Silvibacterium dinghuense: one gene and its partner. The protein of the gene in region 1 interacts with the protein of each later gene in a pairwise test. Links are inferred from orthologs where the notes say so. Each region holds a gene or a part of one and is shown on either strand. Other genes may lie near its edges.

Region 1 (11,605 bases):
TCGCGTGTGCCCAGAACGAGTGCCTTGTAGATGGCCTCGTGCTCATTCTCTGAAATCGGAGCAGGCTGTGCGTGCGGTGCAGAAAGATCCACGAAGAGCAAATCTTCTTCGAAAGATTTTGCCTGTGCAATCAGTTCACCATCGGGGCCGATGGCCAGACTCGAACCATCGAAGACCAGGCTGTCATTGCCGCCGACCTGGTTCACCAGCAGTACCGGGGCCTTATGGCGCTTCGCGATCGCGGAGAGCATCCTGCGGCGGGTCTCGCGCTTGCCCTGCCAATAGGGTGAGGACGAGATATTGAGAATGAGACGGCCGCCGGCGCGCATCAGCTCATCGATGGGATCGACCTTGTAGAGGCGGTTTTCCCAGAAACTCTTGTCGTTCCAGGCGTCTTCGCAGATGGTCAGCGCAATGTCCTGCCCTTCGAAACAGAAGAGCCGCTGCTTTTCAGCAGGCGCGAAGTAGCGCTGCTCGTCGAAGACGTCATAGAACGGAAGCAGCATCTTCGTCTGGACAAATTCGATGTGCCCGTTGCGCAGCAGCGCCGCCGAGTTCGAGACATGCTTACCACTGCCATGAGGAGCGGGAGTGGGATATCCCACAACGACGGCAATGCCCAGGCCGGCGGTCTTCGTCGCAATCTCCTCAACGACCTGCCCGGCGCGGGTGAGAAAGGCCGGCTTCTCCAGCAGATCGGCAGGCGGATAGCCGCAGACAGAGAGCTCAGGAAAGAGTACGAGTTCGGCTCCGCCTTCAGCCGCACGCGCCGCGAATTCCAGGATTTTGCGGCTGTTGCCGTCGAAGTCTCCGACGGTGGGATTGATCTGGGCAAGCGCGATCTTCACCCCTCCAGTGTAGCAACGGGAGGGGCGAAGGGGCGCTAATGCGCGATGGCGACCGCCCCGTCCTCGCTGACGACCGTCTCACCCACGACCCGGCGGCCGATCAGCAGCATCAGCAATGCGGAGACTGCCGTACCCGCCATGATGGCGATCACTGCCTGCGCACCGAGAAAGCCGATGCTCATGGAGATGATGGCGCCGATACCAGTCTGCACGGAGCCGAACATGGCCGAGGCACTGCCCGCATCGCGCGAGAAGGGCGCAAGCGCGATGGCTGCTCCATTCGGATAAGTGAAACCGATGCAGGTGAGATAGAGGAAGAAGAGCACCATCATGCCGCGTAGATCGAGCAGGTGGGCAAGCGCCCCGACGAGAAATGCACTGCCGAGGATGGCCTGTGCGGTAAGCGCTGCGAGAAAGATCTGCTGGCTGTTGAACTTTTTCAGCAGGAAAACATTCAGATTGTTGCCACCGATGAAGCCCATCACCAGCACGGCGAAGGTAATGCCGAAACCCTTGGTGCCCATATGGAAGCCGTCCATAAAAACAACCGGTGAGCCTGCGACAAAGGTGAAGAGGCCGGCAAAGGAGAACGCTCCCGCAAGAGTGTAAACGAGGAACTGCGGTGTGGCGAAGATCGTCCAGAAATTTCCCAGGATCGGCGCAAGGCGCAGCGAAACGGAAGCATCCGGCTGATGACCTTCCGGCAGCAGGAAGAATGTAACCACCAGGATGACAAATGCCATGGCGGCAAGGACGACGAAGATCCAGCGCCAGCCAAGACCAGACATGAGCGCGCTCCCGATGGTAGGCGCGAGCAGCGGCGAGGCTCCGATCATGAGAAAAAGAAGCGAGAAAACGCGGGCGCTCTGCTCAACCGGAAAGAAGTCGCGGACCATGGCAATCGCCGCGACCTGCGCGGCGCATCCGCCGAGGGCCTCCAGCGTACGCAGCGCTACAAAGGCATGCAGGGTGGGCGCCTTCGCGCAGCCGATAGAGCAGGCGACGTAAACGATGAGGCCGAAATAGAGCGGGCGCTTGCGGCCGAAGCGATCGAGCAACGGGCCATAGAAAAGCTGGCCGATGGCAAAACCGATGAAGTAACTCGAAAGCGAGAGGGAGATAGAGTGTGTCTCGGTATGGAACTCGCGGGCGATATGCGAGAACGCGGGGAGATACATGTCGATGGCAAAAGGCGTAACCACGCAGAGAGCGCCGAGAAGGACGAGAATCCATCTGGGGTGGCGGCCGGCATGGGAGAGCGAGGCGGTCATCGAGGCTTGTAGTCTCCGGAAAATATCTCGGTTGTAGTCTGATCAGCGACAGGCTGTACGGTATGCGGACAGCCGTTCCGGGCAGGCAGAGCCCGATGCCGTCCACACCTCTATATGATAGCTGCTCGATTGGATGCAGGAGAAAAAGCGTCAGGCTCAGGAATTTGGCGCAGGAGAGGCGTTAGGACCGCAAAGCTGGTTCACAATCGTTTGGGCCTTTGCTCTTGTCGCAGCTTCTCTGGCGCAGGCAAGAGCATCCTGGGCGAGCATACAGAGCTGATCCTTTCGCTGATCGGGCAAACGAGAGCCGACACCTGCCTGAAGGATGCATATGAGGGCGCGGAGATCGCCACATGCCAGCGGATCGGCCCGCCAAAGTGGCTCGATCTGGCGCCCAGCTTCGACACAGTCCGTCCAAGCATCGGAGAAACGACCGGCGGCAGCGCGCATCTTTGCCCGGTTGAGGAGACTGGTCACTGCGGCGGCATCCGGCGCCTGAGAGGCGCGAAGGGCAAGATCGGTGCGCACGGTGACAGCTCGATCGAAGATTTTTTCCGCGTTAGGCCAGTCTTTCTGAGCGGCAAGCAGCGCGCCGAGAGCGTCCAGCGCTTCGGCCAGATGCCGGGCATCCGGCGTCGCGATCGCGGCAAGGTCATGGGGATACAGGCTCAAGGCCTCGCGATAGTCGGCAACCGCCTCCCTGGTCTGACCGTTCACGGCCAGCCACTGCGCGCGGCTATACAACGCCTCAATCAGCAGAGGGCCATAAATAGCGGCATTTGCCTTATCTGTAAGAACTCTTAGAACAGCGATCGCCGACTCATAGTCTTCCCCTGCCGCAGCTGGATCGAGGCGGGTTTCGAGCGTGGCAAACTGAGCCAGTGTCACCGCGAGCTTGCCGATATCGGCCGTACCCCCGCGGCTGCGTATTTCGTTATAAGCTCCAAGAGCCTTGCGATAGCTCCATGCGGCACCGGAGTCGTCGCCGATGCGAGCCTTGTAAAAACCAATTCCGGTATAGATTTCGGCGATCTGCGGCAACCAGAGCAGCGGAGCAGCCTTGCCTGCCTCAAGCAGCGGATCGAGGGCCAGACGATAGATCTCGTCGATTTTCTGCGCACTCTCGCCGGTACTTCCGTACAGCTGGGCCAGATCACCATAGGTTCCGCTCAGCGCAGCAAGATAGGCATCGGGCTGCTGACTGGCGAGCGCACGATAGAGATCGATGGCTTTGAGATACGCCTTTTCCGCAGCAGCGCTGCGGCCTTGACGCGCATAGAGGATGCCGAGGTTGGTAAACAGAGGAGCACGCTCGGGCGACGAAGCCGGCATATCGGCAATCTTCTCGTAGATCTCGATGGCAGTCCGATCGTCATGGAGCGTCTGCGAAGCGTAGGCGTATTTGAAGCCATGCCCGCACGACGGATCAAGCTGCCAGGCTTCTCCATAGGCGTCGCGCGCCTTCAGCCAGTCGCGCTGCAGCTCGTGGATCATGCCGAGTTCGAAAAGATCGTGCGCAAGCTCTTCCGGCTTCACACTTCCCTGCTGCAGCTTGCTGCGGTCCTGCGTAATCTTGTCGTTTTTGAGATGAAGGGCCCCGGCAAAGTCGTGAATGGACAGCAGGCTCACGAGCGTGGCGGTCTGCTGTGATTTGTCTGCATCCAGCAGCTGAGCACGAAGGCTGGCGAGCTCGGCCTCCAGACGCTTTTTCTCTTCAGACGCGCCGGATTGCTGCTGGAGGAAGGACTCGAGCAGCTGCCGCGTAGCAGCAGCGTCATTCCCAATCTGTTCGAGCTTGTCCTGTACCCCCTCCTGAAAGATGAGCTGACTGCTTTTCCACGCCTGCTCGTAGGCTGGAGTAATGATGAGCGCGCGAAAGTTCTGGTCGAGGAGCGCCGGCATACTTTCCAGCAAAGCTGCGCGCAGCGATACAGGCAGCTCACGCAGCGTAAGTGTGATCGATGCCTTACCGCCTGCTCCGATAGCCGCACCTTCAGCGTCGATGCGGATCATGGTGCGGCAGAAAACATCGTCCAGCTGGCGATACTGACCGGACGGCACAGCATCCAGCGCGAGCGGCTGCGGGGCAGCAAGGCTCGTCTCCCAGTTCTGAAACCAGCTGCGATCTTCGTCGTCTTTCCTCTGCCCGGCAAGCTGTTGCAGGCTCACGCGCAGCGTCTGGCGATAGAGATCGTCGAGATGGAGGGCGGGGTCTTTGAGCTTGTCGAGAACGGAATCCTCGCCGAGATCCAGGATCTTCTCAGCGGCACTTTCGCCATATTTCTCGGCATACTTCTCGACGAATTTGCCCGCGGAAGCGCCGAGCCCGGCAGCAGCAATCTGAACTGCGGGACGTATCCAACTCCTCGCATTGTCCGGAACAGGCAGCATCGCCGCGCACTTTAGCGCATGGGGCGGGATCTTTGCCAGAGAAAAATCGACGGCTTATCGATGCACGCGCAAGGCGTTCAGATATGGCCGCGGACCCGCTCCCAGAGCAACTGCGCGACCATGGTGTGACGGCCGGCGCGCAGCGGCTCTGTACGCAGCGTAAGCCGGTCGCCTTCGAACCTGTACTCGCGCACCTCGGGACGCCCGACCCAGTGCGGGAAAAGGCTGGCCTCGACGTGATGAATCACCTTCGAACCCTCGACGGTAAAGCGGCCGGTGTAGGCAATGTAGTTGCGGTTGCGGCGTGGGCGATCCGTGGTGGGATCGGGGCTGATGCGCTCGATCACCCCGCGCTTGCGGCGCGCGGGCCCGAGGTTGCCGCTCATGTAGCCCTCGGCGGTGTAGATGAGATAGCCGCGCAGGTCCGTGCCCCACGGCTTTTCGACGATCCCGTCGTCGTGGATGAAGGCGTAGTCGATCAGGCGCCAGGTGCCGATGAAGTCTTTTGCAGTTGCGATGGTATCGGACATGAAAGAAAAAGCTAGACCCTTGGGAGCACCAGGGCGTCGAGTTCGAGGAACTGGCGGAGAATTTCGTCGTCGGACGCTTTCATCTCCTCCATGGTTCCGAAAAAGTGGGCCTTGCCCTGGTGCAGAAAGAGCACGCGGTCGGCAAGACGCTCGGCAAAACGCATGTCGTGGGTAACAACAATGCTGGTGAGGCGGAGTTGGTGCTTGAGCTTCTGGATGAGGTCGCCGAGCAGGCGGCCAATGAGCGGATCGACCATGGTCGTCGGCTCGTCGTAGAGAATGGCTTCGGGCTGCGCCGAAAGCGCACGAGCGATGGCGACCGAGCGCTTCATGCCGGTCGAGAGATCGGAGGGCAGCAGATCGCTCATCCCCGAGACGCCCACCATATCGAGCAGGCCGTTCACGATCTGCAGGATCTGGTCCTCGGCCAGTTCGCGGCGTTCGCGCAGCGGGAAGGCCACATTCTCGCCGACGCTGAGCGAGTCGAAAAGCGCACCGTTCTGAAAGACCATGGTGACCTTGCGGCGCACCAGCTGCATCTGCTCCTCGGTATAGCCGCAGAGGTCTTCTCCCGCGACCACGATACGGCCGGAATCGGGCTTGAGAAACCCCATGATCTGCTGGAGCGAGACCGATTTGCCGACACCGCTGCGGCCCAGGATGCAAAGTGTTTCCCCGGGATTCACAAAGAAACTCACGTCATCGAGGACGGTGAGGCTACCGAAGGACTTGGAGACATGCTCGAAGGCGACATAGGGGGCGATCTCACCCGACGGGCCAGTGGCTTCTCTGCCGGAAACAGAATCTGACTCTGCGGCGCCGCTGGGCAGAATTGCCTCAATCACGGGCAAATCATTCTGTGATGTCCCGGATTCATCAGCCTGATTCGACAAAGATTCCACTCCTCTCATCAGATTACGGCAAAAGCCAAAATTCGTGGATAAACAACCGTAGATGCAGATTTTGTGACCGAATAGCTACTCCGTGCCCTGTTTTTCTGGCCAAAAGATTTGTTTCATGGCTATTTCCGGCAAAATTCTGCACCAGACCGGGGGGTTAGTGAGTCTTACATAACGAATATTTTTCTGTCATGAGGAGCACCTTCCATCACGATGCGCATTCGCTCGTTTGCTATAGCTTTGATTTTCTGTGCGCTCGTTGTATACGCTCCTGCGCAACAGGTTGCGGCTCCTGATCCGCAGACCGGCACCCTGGTAGGCACCGTTACCGATATCCGCGGAGATGTGATTCCTCAGGCAGCAGTCGTGATTGACGGCGGCGACGAGCATCACATGCTCACGGCCAACGATACCGGCTTTTTCTCGCAGGCCGGACTGCATCCCGGCGTGATCTATCACCTGGCCATCGATGCTCCTGGATTTACGCAGTGGAAATCTCAGGAGATCACGCTGACGCCCGGCCAGTATTTTGAGATTACCGGCATCCGCATGAACGTTGCAGCTGCCGTGACGACGGTGACCGCGACGCTCGACACCAACGCCATCGCAGAACAGGAAGTCCACGTGGCGGAACAGCAGAAGGTGCTGGGCTTCATCCCCAACTTCTATACGGTGTATGACAAGCACCCGGTGCCCCTGAGCGCGAAGCTGAAGTTTCAGCTGGCAATGGCCACCGAACGCAATCCGGTTACGTTCCTCGGCGTGGGATTCATCTCGGCCGTCGACCAGGCAGCGGATACGCCGCACTATCAGCAGGGATGGGCAGGGTTCGGGCAGCGCGTTGGGGCAAACTACGCCAACGGCTTCACCGATATCTTCTTCGGCGGCGCCGTGCTTCCTTCCCTGCTGCACCAGGATCCCCGCTACTACTACCAGGGTGAGGGGTCGACCAAGTCACGCCTGATGCATGCGCTTACCAGCGCCTTCCTCTGCCATGGCGATAACGGCAAGATGCAGGTGAACTATTCGAGCATGGGCGGCTTTCTCATCTCGGGCGCGCTGGCCGAGACGTATTACCCCGAGCGCGACCGCGGTGCAGGACTGGTGATTTCAACCTTCGGAGTCAACCTGGCGGCAAACATGGCCAATGGCGTGATCCAGGAGTTCGTACTGCGCAAATTCACCCCCTCGGCGAAGAAGCAGCCGCTGAACTAGAGCCAGCCAGACTCCTGCCGGACAAACCGGCAGTTCCATGGGCAAACTGCTGCGGGGTGTTCCAGTTCTCAAGCCAGCGATGGAGCGGAACCTTCCCCGCAGTTTCAAGCCATGCACCCGTAGCGGCAATCGACTCGATATCGAAATCATCCACACGAAGACCGGCGCTGGCCGCAGCCTGCGGGATCACATGTTGTACCTTCGCATCGCCGGCTTCGAGCGCAGTACGGAGATACGGGTGCAGCCCGCGGTGATATACCGCACAGAGAGGATGCAGCCGGCCTCCGGCACTGGGGATGGTCGCGCCCGCACGCGTCATTTCGGCGCGCTCTACCAGCCACTTCAAAAAATCCACGGGCACGCAAGGCACATCGACAGCGAGAAAGAGGTTGAGCTCCGCGTCCGTGCCGGCCAGCGCGGACTCGATACCGCCAAGCGGTCCGTGTCCGGGGAAACGATCGGGAATGATCGGGGCAAATGCCGCAAGATCGGGACGGCTGCCGAGAATCTGCGCGGAAATGCCCATGGCCTCGAACTTCGCCAGCGAGTGCTCGATGAGCGCGCGTCCCTGCCACGGAAGCAGGGCCTTGTCCTGCCCCATGCGGCGGCTTTGGCCGCCGGCCAGGACAAAGCCGCGCATGCTTAGGCCGTGCCCTCGCGGGCACCCTTCCAGATATCGATCTCCGCATCCTTCGCGTGGCGATCGATCTCTTTTAGTTCAGTATCGGTGAACTTCAGCTTCTTCAACGCATCAAGCGAGTTGTCGAGCTGCTCGACATTGCGCGCGCCGATCAGCGCCGAGGTCACGCGCGGATCGCGTAGCGTCCAGGCGATAGCCATCTGCGCGAGGCTCTGGCCGCGCTTCTTTGCGATATTGTTGAGGGCGCGAACGCGCTTGAGGTTTTCGGCGTTCAGGAATCCCTTCTGAAACGAGCCGGCTGCGGTGGCGCGGGAGTTCTGCGGCACCCCCTTGAGGTACTTATCCGTGAGCAGCCCTTGCGCGAGCGGAGAGAATGCAATGCAGCCGACGCCCAGCTCATCGAGTGTGCCGAGCAGATCCTCTTCGATCCAGCGGTTGAGCATGGAATAGGAGGGCTGATGGATCAGCAGGTGCACACCTTCGTTCTCGAGGATGGCTGCAGCCTCGCGGGTGGCCTCCGGGCTATAAGACGAGATGCCGACGTAAAGCGCCTTGCCCTGGCGAACCGCGTCGGCAAGGGCACGCATCGTCTCCTCAAGCGGCGTCTCCGGGCTGGGACGATGCGAGTAGAAGATATCGACATAATCGAGCCCCATGCGCTTCAGGCTGTCATCGAGCGAAGCCCGCAGGTATTTGCGCGAGCCGCCGATGCCATACGGACCGGGCCACATGTCCCAGCCGGCCTTGGTCGAAATGACGAGCTCATTGCGATAGGGACGGAAGTCCTTGCGAAGAATCTCGCCGAAATTCTCCTCGGCCGAGCCATAAGGCGGACCATAGTTGTTGGCGAGGTCGAAGTGCGTGACGCCACGATCGAAGGCACGGCGCAGGATGGCGCGGCCGGTCTCAAAGACATCGGCGCCACCGAAGTTCTGCCACAGGCCCAGAGAGATGGGCGGCAGAAGAAGGCCGGAGTGTCCGCAGCGGCGAAAGGCAGGCGTATCGTAGCGTTTCGGATTCGGTTCGTAGCTCATGACTGTTCCCTGTGTGAAGGTGTGCGCTTACTTCGCGGCTCCAAGCCGCTCAAAGAAAACGATGATCGATTCAATGCCGCGATGGTAGTTCGCGATGTGAAATTTCTCGTTCGGCGCGTGAAGGTTGTCGTCAGGAAGGCCGAAGCCCATCATCACGGTGGGGATCTTCAGGTGACGCTCAAAATCGCCGACGATGGGAATCGAGCCGCCGCCGCGCACGAAGACCGTGTCCTTGTTCCAGACCTGGTGCATGGCCTCGCGGGCCGCTTCGATATAGGGGTTATCGGTACCGATGACGATGGGATCACCGGAGTGAATCATGCGTACATCGAGCTCGATCCCCTTCGGCTTCAGCGACTCCACATAAGCCTTGTATTGAGCAAAGGCCTGTTGCGGGGTCTGGTCTGGCACAAGGCGCATGGAGACCTTGGCCACGGCTTTCGCGGGGATCACGGTCTTCGCGCCGGCGCCGGTGAAACCTCCGGGCATGCCATGGACATCAAGCGTGGGCCGCGCCCAGGTGCGCTCGAGGACGGAAAAACCGGGCTCGCCCGTGAGCTGCGGTGAGCCGACTTCATGCTCGCGGTAAGCCTCTTCATCGAAGGGCAGCGAGGCCCAGGCCTTGAGCTCATCGGAACTCGGCGCCTTCACCGCGTCGTAGAAGCCGGGAATGAGGATGCGGCCGGCGGAGTCCTTGAGCTGGGCGATAATCTGCGCAAGCGCAACAAAGGGATTGGGGGCAGCACCGCCATACATGCCGGAGTGCAGGTCCGTCTTCGCACCGCGAGCCTCGATCTCGGTGTAAATCATGCCGCGCAGGCCGACGCAGAGAGTAGGCAGCTCAGGGGCGAACATCTCCGTATCGGAAACCAGGGCGAAATCCGCCTTGAGGCGATCGCCATGCTCACGCACGAATGCGGCAATGCCTTCTCCGCCCACCTCCTCCTCGCCTTCGAGGATGACACGCACATTGATGGGCAGCTTGCCGCCGTTCGCCGCAAAGAGCGACTCGAGCGCTTTAACGTGCATCATCATCTGGCCTTTGTCGTCGACGGCACCACGCGCATAGAGGTTGCCGTTGCGCTCGGTGGGCTCAAAGGGCGGGGTCGTCCACTCATCGAGCGGGTCGGGCGGCTGCACATCGTAATGTCCGTAGCAGAGAACGGCAGGCTTGCCTGCTGCATGGAGCCAGTCGGCATAGACCAGCGGATGACCCGAGGTGGGAATGATCTCGACGTTCTCCATGCCGATGCGCTTCAGCTCAGCCGCAAGCCAGTTCGCAGCGGCTGCCACATCCTTCGCATGCTCGGGCAGCGTGGAAATCGACGGGATGCGCAGCAGCGTCTTGAGCTCTTCGAGGAAGCGGGGCTGGTTTTCGCGGGCAAACGTGACAGCGGCAGAGGACATCGACAAAACTCCTGCGGGGTAAGAATCCAACAGTCGAGTATATCTATTCCGCATAGGGCGACCCGCCTTCGGCACCCGCTCCTTTTTGGTCGCGAGTAAAGAGTCTGGGTGGCCCATACAAGCCAGAGGTTGGCTTGTGTGGGGTGGGTTATTCTCGTCGGGGTTTAAGCTCTCCCATGTCTCAGAAGTGAGAGTTGGGGCACCCAGCTCGCCCCAACTCGATAGGGATGCGAGCTAGGGTGTATCGACCTATTCGAGGAGCGAGCGCCGGGAGCCGATTTTTTCGCTATCGAGGAGCGAGGAGCGACGCAGATTGGACATCTGCGAGCGACGAGTGACGAGGAGAGCGGGAAAATCGGCCCCGGCCCTCCGGTTTGCGGGGCAAATTGGCCCAGCAACGCTGCATCCCCGAATAGGTCGATACACCCTAGTAGCGAGGAACGGCCGAATCGATCTGCGCAGACCAGGCATCGATGCCGCCGCGCAGCGACTGCACGTTTTCGAAATCCTGCTGGCGGAGCCAGAGTGCGACATTGAGCGAGCGGACACCGTGGTGGCAGACGGTGACGATGTGTGCCTCGGGATCGAGCTCCTGCAAGCGGGAGCGGATCTCTCCCATGGGCATCAGGGTACTGCCTGCGATGCTGGCCGCCTCGAACTCCCACGGCTCCCGCACATCGAGCAGGACGAAGTTTTGAGTGTCTGCCGGAGTGGAATGGCTGGCAAGAATTTGTTGCAGATCGGTCGGCGAAATCTCGAAGTCCATCACTGTGATAAGGATACATCCCATACGCATGGGAAGCGGCTTTGAAAGCCGCGCCAAGCGCTTCTCTCCGTGATACAAGAGAGAGTGCCCCCTCAGTACTCTATGGTCAACCAAGAGAAAGTCCTGATTGTCGAAGATGAACCGCATGCCCTGATGGGCCTTGCGGAGCTGGTTTCCGGCTGGGGCTATCGCACCGACACTGCGCGCGACGGCCTCGAGGCGATCGAGCGCATCCAGGCCTGGCAGCCTGGCATTGTGGTCACCGACCTGAAAATGCCGCGGATGGACGGCCTCGAGCTGCTCTCGCGGCTGCATGACCTGAAAGAGCAACAGGCGGTGGTCGTACTCACTGCCCAGGGCTCCATTGAGCTGGCGGTCGAAGCCATGAAGATGGGCGCCTACGACTTTCTGCAGAAGCCCGTCGATCCGACACGCCTGCGGACTATCCTGCAAAATGCCACGCGACAGCGCGAAACCGAGCGTGAGCTCGAAGTGACGCGCCGCAAACTACGCGATACCGGCGTGCTGGGACCGCTGGTGGGCTCGTCGAAGAAGATGCAGGAGGTCTTCGCTCTGATCGAGCGGGTAGCACCGTCGAATGTCT
Region 2 (11,615 bases), 830 kb from region 1 along the record:
TCGTGCTGCTGAGCCTGGCCACCCTGTTCGCACGCACCCTCACCAGCCTGAGCCGCGTGGATGCGGGGCTCGACCGCGGACACATTCTCACTGTGCGCTTCGACTTCCGCAGTGTGGGCTATGACCAGGAGCGGCGCGCCGTGCTCTACCCGCAAATGATGCAGAGAATCTCCGCGCTGCCCAGAATCAGGAGTACGAGTATCGACATGTGCCCGCCACCGGGCTGCCTCTGGAACACACCGGTACACGCGGCAGGCATTCCCGACCAGGAACGCGGACTGAATGAAGCACACCAGGACAATGTGGGGCCGGACTACTTCACAACCATGGGTATGAGCATGCTGCGCGGACGCGGCTTCCATGAGGAGGACCGCATGAACACGATGCCGGTGGCCGTGGTGAACCGCAGCTTTGCGGAGCGGCTGTTCGGGCCCGGCGCGGACCCGACAGGCAAGCAGATAGGCATCGACAACAGCACGCAGTTCACCATTGTGGGCGAAGTAGCGGATGCGCATCTCGACGACCTGCGCGCCCCGGCGCCGCCGACGCTCTACCTGGCAATCCGGCAGCAGGGCACGGCAGCGGGCAGCCTGCAAATCCGCACTGCCGGAAACCCATCGCTGATGGCGGGCCCGGTGCTTGCGGCGTTGCATGAGATCGACCCGCAGCTGCCCATACGCGAGATTCTTCCTCTCGGCGAGGCCTATGCGCAGACACTCACGACAGAGCGGCTTCTGGCCGAGCTGACGACGGTCTTCAGCGCACTGGCTCTGGCACTGGCAACCGTGGGCGTGTATGGCGTGCTCTCATTCCGCGTAGCACGGAGAACCGGAGAGTTTGGAGTGCGGATGGCCCTCGGGGCCGACCGCAGCGACATCGCGCGGCTGGTACTGGGACAGGCAACACGGATTGCGATCGCGGGCATCCTCGCCGGTGCCGCGCTCAGCATCCTCGCCGTACGCGGCCTGCGGGAGCTGACCTATGGAGTCGGCAGCGCGGAATTTGCTGCGTGGCTCCCGGCGGCAATCGTCATGGTGGCAGCAAGTCTCGGCGCGGCGTGGCTGCCCGCACGGCGCGCGGCGCGAGTGGAACCGCTCGAAGCCCTGCGCGCCGAATAATACCGCGCAGGAATCTGATCAATGAGCCGCAAAGCCGGCTTCTTATCGGGCCGCCGGCCGGGCTTTCTATAATGGACGATGCGACCCATGATCCAGATACGACCTGCAACCGCGGCTGACGTGCCGCTGATCCGAGCCTTTATCCAGGAGCTCGCAGACTATGAACGGGAGCCCGATGCCGTAAAAATCACAGAGGCCGAGCTCTTGCGTGATGGCTTCAGCGACGCAGGCGAGCGGTACTTCGCATGCCTGATCGCGGAACAGGACGGCGAACCAGCGGGCTTTGCCCTCTATTTCCCGATCTACTCCACCTGGCGCGGACGCAGCCTGCACCTCGAGGACCTGTTTGTCCGGCCGGCCTTTCGCCGGCTGGGGATCGGCAGAGCGCTGCTGCAGAGGGTAGCCGCACTTGCGGTGGAGCGGGGATGCGCGCGGCTGCAGTGGGATGTGCTCGCATGGAACGAACCGGCCATCGCGGTATATCGCAGCCTGAACGCGGAGATGCTGGATGAATGGCGGCGCATGCGCGTGGCCGACACATCGCTCGCAGCGCTGTCTGCGGCCGCAGACACAGAGGAGAAAACAAAATCATGAAGATTCGCGTAATTGGCGGCGGCCTTGCCGGACCCGAGGCGGCGCTGACCGCCGCGCGGCTGGGCTGCGAGGTAGAGCTGTACGAGATGCGGCCGGTGAAGCAGACACCCGCGCATCAAACATCCGATTTCGGCGAGCTGGTGTGCTCGAACTCGCTCAAGTCCGAAAGTGAAAACACTGCGCCATGGCTGCTCAAGGCGGAGATGCGCCGCGCCGGCTCTGTCCTGCTCCAGTGCGCGGACGCGAGCTCCGTGCCTGCCGGCCACGCGCTGGCCGTCGATCGCGTGGAATTCTCGCGGCTCATTGAGAAGGCCATCGCCGACGAACCGAAGATCAAGGTCATCCGCGAAGAGGTCACGCAGATCGATCCAGCCGACGGCATCACCATCATCGCCAGCGGCCCGCTCACCTCTTCGGCGCTCTCCGGCGAGATCGCGCGTCTCACCGGAGCCGAGCACCTCGCGTTCTACGACTCCATCAGCCCCATCGTCGAAACCGACTCCATCGACAAGGATCGCGTCTACTTTGCCGCGCGCTGGGACAAAGGCACGGCTGACTACATCAACTGCCCGATGAACAGGGAGGAGTACGACGCCTTCTACGACGCGCTCATCTCTGCCGAACAGGTGAAGGAAAAGGAGTGGGAAAAGCTCGACTACTTCGAGGGCTGTCTGCCCATTGAAGAGCTGGCCCGCCGCGGCCGCGACACGCTGCGCTTCGGCCCCATGAAGCCCGTGGGCCTGCGCGACCCTAGAACGGGAAAGACGCCGTGGGCTGTGGTCCAGCTGCGCTGCGAGAACCTGCGCGCCGACAGCTACAACCTCGTCGGCTTCCAGAATCACCTGAAATACGGCGAGCAGGCGCGCATCCTGCGCATGATCCCCGGCCTCGAGAACGCAAAATTCCTGCGCTATGGGCAGATTCATCGCAACACCTACATCCAGGCGCCAAAGGTGCTCGCGGAAACGCTGCAGATGAAGGAGCATCCGTCCATCTTCTTCGCCGGGCAGATCTCCGGCGTCGAGGGCTACACCGAGTCGATCGCCACCGGCCTGCTGGCCGGCATCTTCGCGGCGACCTGTGCGCACGGAAAGACGGCCGATCCGACACCCCGCCCCACCGCGCTCGGCTCGCTGGTGCACTACATCACACATTTCGAAGGCAAACGGTTTGATCCTGCGAATATCACTTTCGACCTGATTCCGCCTCTCGAAGAAGAGTTACGCAAGAAGATTCGCGACAAAAAGGAACGGCACCGCATCCAGTGCGAGCGCGCGCTGACCGCATTTGACGCATGGCTGGCCGCGCTGCCGCATCCGGCATAACGGGGGACTCGCTCCCTGGCGCATCTCCGGACAGTGGAATTTCTGCTCTCAGCGCGACCATGACAGCGCGCAGGGAGTAGAATTCCGCCGCGCCATTCGCTGCGCAGACCGACCCGCGCTTCTGTTGGGACTTCCCGAGCCGGCCACAGCCTGGCGTTTCTGTCGTGGGAGGATTCCTATGTACAAGCTCCATACCGCAGGGACGATTTCCGTACTCCTCACCCTTGTCCTGCTCGGCGGCTGCGGCCGTCACTCCAACAAAGAGACGTATTACCTCGTATCGAACAACTTGAACCTGCCCTACTGGAAGACAGCAGTGGCAGGATTCGAAAAAGCCGCGGCGGAATACGACGTCACCGCAAAGGTGGTCGGCCCGCAAAATTACGACGCCTCTGCCGAGTCACAGGCCTTCGATCAGGCCGTGGCCACTAATCCGAGCGGCATCCTCGTCTCCGTAGCCGACGCCTCGGCCATGCAATCGCAGATCGATGCAGCGCTGGCCAAAGGAGTTCCGGTCATCACCATGGACTCCGATGCTCCGCACAGCCATCGCATCTTTTTCATCGGCACCAATAACCGCGAAGCCGGACACCTGGGCGGACAGCGCGTCGTAGACCGGCTGGGCGGCAAGGGCAACGTGGTCTTTTTCACCATGCCCGGCCAGCCCAATCTCGATGAGCGCCTGAACGGCTACATGGAAATCTTCGCCCAGCATCCGGGCATCAAGGTGGCGGAGATCTTCAACATCAAGGGCGACTCCGGCAACGCCATGGATAAGACGCCACAGTACCTGGCACAGACCGGCGCGAACAAGGTCGATGCGTTCATCTGCCTCGAAGCCTCGGCCGGCAAGGATGTAGCCGAGGTGCTCAAGCGTCAGAAAGCCACCGACCGCCTGCTGATCGCCATGGATGTCGATCCGGACACCCTGAACCTGATCAAGGAGGGCGTGATCGACGCCACGATCGCGCAAAAGCCATACACGATGGCCTACTACGGTCTGAAGGCACTCGATGAAATCCACCACGCGCCGCTGAAAAACCTGGGAGCCGACTTTGCCGTGGATACGTTCTCCCCGGTTCCGGTCTTCATCGATACCGGCACGGCGCAGGTAGACAAGGACAACGTAGACATCTACGCCGCCTCGGCCACACAAGCCGGCCAGCAATAACTGCTGCGCGCAGGGCGATCCGCCTTTGGCACCCGCTCCCGCTGATCGCAAGCTTGGGGTTGTTCTTCCTTTTGGAAAGAGGAACCCAGGGTGCCCCACGTCTCGATTTTGAGACGTGGGGTGGTACCGCTGCCAGTCCGCGACCAGCGGGAGCGGAGGCCGAAGGCAAAAGGCCGCGCGGTTAGCGCCGACCAGCGGGAGCGGAGGCCGAAGGCGAAATGCCTGGACGGCCAGTCCTGCGCAGCAGCCGGGGTATCATGGAGAGTTATGTCCTTTCCCCGCACGCGCGCCGTGGTTTGTCTCTCGGGGGGCATGGATTCGGTGGTCTGCGCGGCTCTCACCGCGCGCGACCACGATGCCTATGCCCTGCACTTCAGCTATGGTCAGCGGACCGAGGAGCGCGAGCTGAAAAGCGCCCGCGCAGTCGCGGAAACGCTCGGATTCAAAGACTTTTTACATGTGAAGTTTGATTTCTTCCGGCGCATCGGCGGCTCGGCGCTGACCGACGATTCGATCGCGGTCCCGAAGGCTCCGGAAGAGGAGCCGATCGGCCATTCCGTGCCCGTGACCTATGTTCCCTTCCGCAACGCGCACTTTCTTTCCGCGGCGGTGAGCTGGGCCGAGGTACTGGGAGCCCGGCACATCGTCATCGGCGCCGTCGAGCAGGACAGTTCCGGCTATCCCGACTGCCGTCCGGCCTATTACGAGGCATTTCAGACCCTGATCGAGCGCGGAACGAAGGACGGAGACATCAAAGTTTCCACTCCGCTCATCCATATGCGCAAGAAGGAGATCGTGGCGCTGGGCCTTGAACTGAACGCTCCGTTCCATTTAACGTGGTCCTGCTACTCGGGCGCCGAGGCGGCGTGCGGAGAGTGTGACAGTTGCGTGCTCCGCCTGCGCGCATTTCGCGAAGCAGGCCTCACCGACCCGATTCCCTACGTCAGCAGCAAAGGATAGGCTACCCGGGCAGAACAAGCCGGGAGCGAAACAATCGGCAAACAGATTCGGACCTCGCCTTTCGCCCACGCGGCGCAAGGGCCAGGCGCTCAGAAAGTACCCAAGGAGATCAAAAGAATGGGAACGAAGATTACCAGCAGCACAAGCCTCCGGCTGGCCCTTGGGCTGGCTCTTACCGCCGCACCTTTTGCGACCGCCTCGTTTGCGCAGGATGCGCCGGGTAAGCTGCACGGCCACGTCATTGACCCGGCCGGCGTACCGATCGCGGGCGTGAACGTCGAGGTGAGCACGGACGGCAAGACCGCAAAGTACACCTTCAAGACCAATGACAGCGGCGACTACACCGGCGACGGCATCGCTCCCGGCACCTACGTCATTACGCTCGACAACGCAACCGGCAAGCCGATCGACCAGTTCCAGAACGTGAAGATCACCTCCGGCGCCGACACCGCACAGGACTTCGACCTGACCCGTGCCGACTATGTGGCCAAGCTTTCCCCCGAGCAGCGCAAGCAGCTCGAGGAAGTGCGCACGAAGAACGCTGCCGCCCTCAAGGAGAACGGCGTCATCAAGAACCTGAACGCCGACCTGAAGGAAGCCCGCCAGGATAACCACGACAAGAACTACGCCGCTGCCGACGCGCTGATGACCAAGGACACCACGGCCAAGCCCGACGCGGCTGTACTCTGGGTGGAACTGGGCGTAGCGCAGAAGGGTGAGAAGAAGTACCCCGACGCCGAGACCTCGCTCAAGAAGGCAGTGGAGCTCGACAACGCCGGCGGCAAGCCGAACCCGGAGATCGAGGCAGCGGCCAACGACGCACTGGGTGAGACGCTCGCCACTGAAGGCAAGATTCCCGATGCTCAGGCGGCTTACGAGGCAGCGGCCAAGGCTGCTGCGACCAAGGACCCGAAGGCGGCCTTCATGCACTACCAGAACGAGGCCATCATGATGGATCGCGCCGGCAATGTGGATGCGACCGTCGCCGCCGCCGACCAGGCCATCGCCGCCGACCCGACCCAGCCCATCCCCTACTACCTGAAGGGCAAGGCGCTCATCAACAAGGCGACCGTGGACCCGAAGACGCAGAAGATCGTTGCGCCTCCGGGCTGCGCCGAGGCCTACGAGAAGTATCTCGACCTGGCGCCGAACGGTCCCTTCGCAGCAGATGCGAAGAACATCCTCGACTCGCTCGGCACCAAGATCCAGTCGAAGTACAAGGCCAAGTAATCGCTCCAATCGAAACGCCGAACGCCGTCCCTCCGGGGACGGCGTTCGTGTTTTCGGGCTGCCGATCTAAGATGCAAGGGTGAGCGATCGAGTATTGAGCTACGAAAATGCAGCGTCCACCGTTCTGGAGCAGGGTCGCATAGCGGCCACTGCCGCGCGGCGAATGGAAGATGTGGCTCTCGGCAAAGCTCCCGGCAGAGTGTTGGCTGCAACCCTGCTTGCCGACCGTGACCAGCCGCCGTTTCCGCGCTCGGTGCGCGACGGCTACGCGGCCCGCGCCGCCGAGCTTGACGGGCGCCCCCTGCAGGTGATCGGACAGATCCATGCCGGCGAAAGCTGGACAGGCGCCACGCCTGCAGAGAACGAGGCCATCGAGATCATGACCGGCGCGCCGCTGCCCGAAGGACTGGACTGTGTGGCGATGATCGAGCACGTGCGCGAAGAGAGTGGCCGCATCACGCCCGAGGCCGGACGCCGCTGGCGCGTGGGCGAGAATGTCGTCCCGCGCGGGGCCGAGGCGCGTGCAGGAGCGGCACTGGTGCCAGCAGGCACACGGCTGGGGACTCAGCACGTGGCCGTAGCGGCGATCTGCGGCTACAGCCAGGTCAAGGTCTATGCGCGGCCGCGCGTCGCCATCCTGGCAACGGGCGATGAACTGGTCGGTCTCTCCGAAATGCCGGGGCCATTCCAGATTCGTAACTCCAACAGTTACTCATTGGCGTCACAGGTGGAGCGCGCTGGCGGAGAAGCAATGATCCTGCCCGCTGCTCCGGACCAGCTCGAGACCATTGCCGACTCGATCCGCGAGGCTGCGCAGTACGACATGATCCTGCTTTCAGGTGGTGTCTCGATGGGTCGCCGCGACTTCGTCGAGCTGGCGCTCGAGAGCCTGGGCGCGGAGTTCTTCTTCACCGGCGCGAAGATTCAGCCAGGCAAGCCCGTCGTCTTCGGGCGCATCCCAGTGAATCAAGGCTGGCGATATTTCTTCGGACTGCCGGGGAATCCGGTCTCGACCATGGTGACCTTCGCACTCTTCGGCGCGCCGCTGCTGCGCGCGCTCTCCGGCGAATCCGAAAATCGCTGGCCCCCGCGATTCCTCACCGCACGGCTCACTGCAAAGGCCGAAGGCAGGCCAGGCCTCACGCGCTTTCTGCCTTCGCGCTCGGCGACCACAAGGCACGGGCTCGAAGTCCATCCTGTGCCCTGGCAGGGCTCGGGAGATCTAGCCGCGACAGCGACCGCAGGCGTCTTCGCGGTAGTGCCGGAAGAAGGACTCGCAGCCGGTGCGGAAGTACGGGTGGTGGAACTGTGAGCGAAACACAGAGATCAGGAGGAGATGGAGTGGAAAAGCTCTCGCATTTTGACGAGACCGGACGAGCACGCATGGTAGACGTCAGCGAAAAGGCACAGACGCGGCGTGAGGCAACTGCCGCGGCCTTCGTAGCGATGGATCAGCGCGTCCTCGCCGCCCTGCCGCAGAACCCGAAAGGCAATCCGCTCGAGACGGCGCGCTTTGCCGGCATCCAGGCAGCGAAGCAGACCGCGATGCTCATCCCCATGTGCCATCCGCTGCCCCTGAGCTTCATCGATGTTGCAGCGACGATCACCGAGGGCGGCATCGCCATCGAAGCCACGGCGGCAACCACCGCCGGCACCGGCGTCGAGATGGAGGCGCTGACCGCCGCGTCCATTGCCGCGCTGACCGTTTACGACATGTGCAAGGCGCTCGACAAGGGCATCGTCATCCGCGAAGTGCGGCTGCTCAGAAAGACCGGAGGCAAAAGCGGAGACTATACCGCAGCCGACAGATAGAACCCCGAGTGCCCCGCATCTCATTCTTATCAAGATGTGGGAGAGTACAGAACATCGGATCGGGGCCAGCAAAGTTTGCACCTTCCCATGTCTCAAGATCGAGACATGGGAACTCAGCTTCTTCTCTACCTGGGGACGAACAACACCCCTCCGCGACCAGCGGAAGCGCCACGCGAAGCAGGTCGCCCTGCGCGCAGCAGCTATACCACAGTCGCAAGGTAAACACCGAACCACTGCCGCGGATCGCTCCAGCAGCGCGTCAGGGCAAAGCCTGCGCGCTCGATGATGGAGGCGATGGACTCCGGCGTGAATTTGTAACTGTTCTCGGTGTGAATCGTCTCGCCGCGCGCAAAGCGCACTTCGAGATGTAACGCCGGAATCGAAACCGTCTGCGCGATGAGGCTCTCAAGATGCATCTCGATGCGCGACTGCTCCTGATTCCAGCGGGCGCGATGGCGGAAGGTGCGCAGGTTGAAGTCGGCTCCGAGCTCGCGATGGATCCGCGTGAGAACGTTCTTATTGAAGTCGGCCGTCACCCCTGCGGCATCGTCATAAGCCGGGATGAGGACAGACGCATCCTTGGCGCGATCGGCCCCGAGCAGCAGATGATCGCCGGGCGCAAGAATGCGGCGCGCCTCGCGCAGCACCTGCACCGCATCCGCAGGCTCGAAGTTGCCGATGCTCGAACCGATATAAAGGACCAGCCTGCGGCCTTCGCACGGAATCGGCTCGATGCCCTGCGTGTAATCGCCGACACGAGACTCGATGCGCACGCCGGGAATGCCCTCAGCGATATGCTGCTCGGCCGCGGCCAGCGCGGAGGCCGATACATCGATGGGGTAGTAGTCGACCGCGCCCTGGCTGCGGATCGCAGCACGCAGCAGCAGACCGGTCTTGGTCGCCGTGCCCGCTCCCAGCTCAATCATGGTCAGCGGCCCAGACTCTGCAGCAGCGGCGGCGATCATCTCATCTCCGTGCTCGGCAAAGATCGCGCGCTCGGTGCGCGTGAGGTAGTACTCGGGCAGCTCGGTGATCGCTTCGAAGAGCTCCGAGCCCCGCTGGTCATAAAAGAGCCAGGGACAAAGCGTCTTGGGCCTGGAGGTGAGGCCGCGATAGACCTCGGAACCCACAGGCGTACAAGCGGCTTCCGGTAAAGAAAGAGTCGACGATACAGCGTGCATGCAAAGGGACCCGGCTTTCGGTTAGTCTTTCGTCTCTAAAAAAAGAAACTCACGAGTGCATCTACGAACTAACGGTTGGCCAGACGCAGGCCCGCAAACTGCCAACGGGTATCCGGCGAAAAGAAATTCCTGTAAGTCGAACGGATATGACTGGCCGGGGTAACGGCAGAGCCGCCGCGCAGGACCATCTGGTTGCACATGAACTTGCCGTTGTACTCGCCGAGCGCTCCGGGCTCCGCGGCAAATCCCGGATAGCCGAGATACGCGCTGGCCGTCCACTCCCACAGGTCGCCATACATCTGCTGCAGACCTGCGCCAGAAGACGCGGGCATGGGATGCAGCTCGCCGGATTCGAGGAAATTGCCAGTTGCCGGCTCGGGGATGGTCTCCGCCGCAGCCTCCCACTCCTGCTCCGTGGGCAGGCGCTTGCCCGCCCAGCGGGCAAAGGCATCGGCCTCGAAATAACTCACATGGCAGACCGGCGTAGCCAGCATCGCCGCGAGCGGCATGGCACCGGCCAGGGTGAAGAGCTGCCACTCGCCGTCATCCCCATGGAACCAGTAGAGCGGCGCGCTCCACTGCTGCGCCTTCACCGTCTCCCACCCCTCGGAGAGCCACAGCTCCGGACGCTGATAGCCTCCGTCACGCATGAAGTCGAGATACTCGCCGCAGGTCACCAGCCGCGAGGCAAGCGTATAGGGCTCGAGATAATGCCTGTGGCGGGGCCGCTCGTTGTCGAAGGAGAAGCCCTCCCCGCGATGGCCGATCTCGACCAGGCCGCCGGGGAAGTCGATCCAGCGTACAGGCGGAGCCTCCGTAGCCACTGCCAGCGGCTCGCTGCGATAGGCCGCATGCAGCGGATTCACCCAGAAAGCATTCTTCACGTCGTAGGCCAGCAGCTCCTGGTGCTGCTGTTCATGGTGCACGCCGATGGTGATGCGGCGTACAGCTTCAGGATGCGCAGAGGACTCGAGCAGACGCTCGACAGCCGCATCGACATGGTGGCGGTAAGCGCGGATCTCTTCCAGCGAGGGCCGGGAGAAGCAGGCGCGCAGCTTCTTGAGCGGCTGGTCGGAGACGGAATTGTAGTAGCTGTTGAAGAGCCAGACGAAGTCGGGATGGAAGGGACGGTATCCCTCGAGGTAGGGGGTCAGAACGAAGGTCTCGAAGAACCAGGTGGTGTGGGCCAGGTGCCACTTCACCGGGCTGGCCTCGGGGCAGGACTGCACCATCATGTCTTCCGGGGTAAGCGGCAGGCAGAGCGTTTCCGTCTGCTGCCGCACACTACAAAAGAACAGGAGCAGATCCTGCGACGATGCAGGCCGTACAGACAGGGTTTCGGCGGCCGGGCTTACCGTTGCATGCATGGCGTGCTCACCTTCCTGAAAGGGATTGGCCGGGCACGCGGCAATGCGGCTCCGGGTTAAAAAGATCGGACAGGATCGGGGCTGCAAAAATCGGGCAGAGTCGGAGCCCTGCTACGGTTCTGGCCACAGTTGCCGGTCTCTATCTCTGATTGAGAACAGGACAGACGGCGAAACGTTGCCAGAGCCCTGCATATCAAACGCAAACCGCTGCTTCCAACAGATGCGCGAAACCCGGGGAAGGCTTCGCAGGATATTCTCAGGCTTATCGATACCTTGCGTCTTCCAGGCTACAGAAGGCGTCTATCACGCAGCCTATCAGCGCTTCCGCTTTCCCCCGAGACTGTAGCAGAAAGGACTGAATGTCGTGACCAGATTCCGCAAATTCCCGCTCCTGCTCCTGCTCGCGCTGCTGGTCGGAGCCATCCCGGCGGTCGCGCAGGACCCTTCAGGCGGACAGGACGGGCCTCCGCAGGGTGGTCCCGGCGGCCCAGGTGGCGGTCCGGGCGCGGGCATGATGCAGGCCTTTAATGAGCACGGCGTGCAGGGCACGGTGACGGCCATCAGCGGCTCGAATCTGACCGTAAAAACCGATGATGGCACCACCTGGAAGATCGAGACAGGCCCCAACACCCGGGTCCGCAAGCAGCGTGACCAGATCAAGCTGACCGATATTCACGTCGGGGACATGGTCGGCGCCTTCGGTGACAAGGACGACAAGGCGAAGGACCTCGGCGCAATCGCCGTGATCGTCATCGACAAAGAGCAATACGAAAAGGCCAAGGCGGACTTCGGCAAGACCTGGACAACAGGTGTGGTGCAGTCGATCGTCGAGACGAAGATCACCATCAAGCGTCCGG

Evidence for each region.
Region 2: the proteins of mobA (region 1) and ESZ00_RS04075 interact in binary tests that used the Escherichia coli proteins (3 or more experiments, as listed by UniProt). The link is inferred for Silvibacterium dinghuense from one-to-one orthologs.

What each region holds. Positions count from the first base shown.
Region 1 is NZ_SDMK01000001.1:194,266-205,870, forward strand. Bases 5,958-8,825 are described here. They hold mobA (molybdenum cofactor guanylyltransferase), read right to left. Parts: upstream 7,795-8,825; coding sequence 7,120-7,794; downstream 5,958-7,119. Other genes in these bases: ESZ00_RS00795 (carboxypeptidase-like regulatory domain-containing protein), read left to right, coding at 6,153-7,154; mgrA (L-glyceraldehyde 3-phosphate reductase), read right to left, coding at 7,797-8,825. In the rest of the region: ESZ00_RS00770 (NAD+ synthase), read right to left, coding at 1-848; ESZ00_RS00775 (multidrug effflux MFS transporter), read right to left, coding at 884-2,119; ESZ00_RS00780 (tetratricopeptide repeat protein), read right to left, coding at 2,276-4,510; ESZ00_RS00785 (lipocalin-like domain-containing protein), read right to left, coding at 4,588-5,040; ESZ00_RS00790 (ABC transporter ATP-binding protein), read right to left, coding at 5,052-5,804; more of mgrA, read right to left, coding at 8,826-8,828; ESZ00_RS00810 (dipeptidase), read right to left, coding at 8,856-10,235; ESZ00_RS00815 (rhodanese-like domain-containing protein), read right to left, coding at 10,663-11,031; ESZ00_RS00820 (sigma-54-dependent transcriptional regulator), read left to right, coding at 11,104-11,605. UniProt on the Escherichia coli protein: Transfers a GMP moiety from GTP to Mo-molybdopterin (Mo-MPT) cofactor (Moco or molybdenum cofactor) to form Mo-molybdopterin guanine dinucleotide (Mo-MGD) cofactor.
Region 2 is NZ_SDMK01000001.1:1,028,397-1,040,011, forward strand. Bases 5,716-8,593 are described here. They hold ESZ00_RS04075 (molybdopterin molybdotransferase MoeA), read left to right. Parts: upstream 5,716-6,477; coding sequence 6,478-7,710; downstream 7,711-8,593. Other genes in these bases: ESZ00_RS04070 (carboxypeptidase-like regulatory domain-containing protein), read left to right, coding at 5,716-6,398; moaC (cyclic pyranopterin monophosphate synthase MoaC), read left to right, coding at 7,740-8,210; egtD (L-histidine N(alpha)-methyltransferase), read right to left, coding at 8,411-8,593. Outside these bases: ESZ00_RS04045 (ADOP family duplicated permease), read left to right, coding at 1-1,118; ESZ00_RS04050 (GNAT family N-acetyltransferase), read left to right, coding at 1,206-1,712; methylenetetrahydrofolate--tRNA-(uracil(54)-C(5))-methyltransferase (FADH(2)-oxidizing) TrmFO, read left to right, coding at 1,709-3,037; ESZ00_RS04060 (substrate-binding domain-containing protein), read left to right, coding at 3,216-4,208; 7-cyano-7-deazaguanine synthase QueC, read left to right, coding at 4,476-5,168; more of ESZ00_RS04070, read left to right, coding at 5,286-5,715; more of egtD, read right to left, coding at 8,594-9,340; ergothioneine biosynthesis protein EgtB, read right to left, coding at 9,460-10,758; ESZ00_RS04095 (DUF5666 domain-containing protein), read left to right, coding at 11,123-11,615. UniProt on the Escherichia coli protein: Catalyzes the insertion of molybdate into adenylated molybdopterin with the concomitant release of AMP.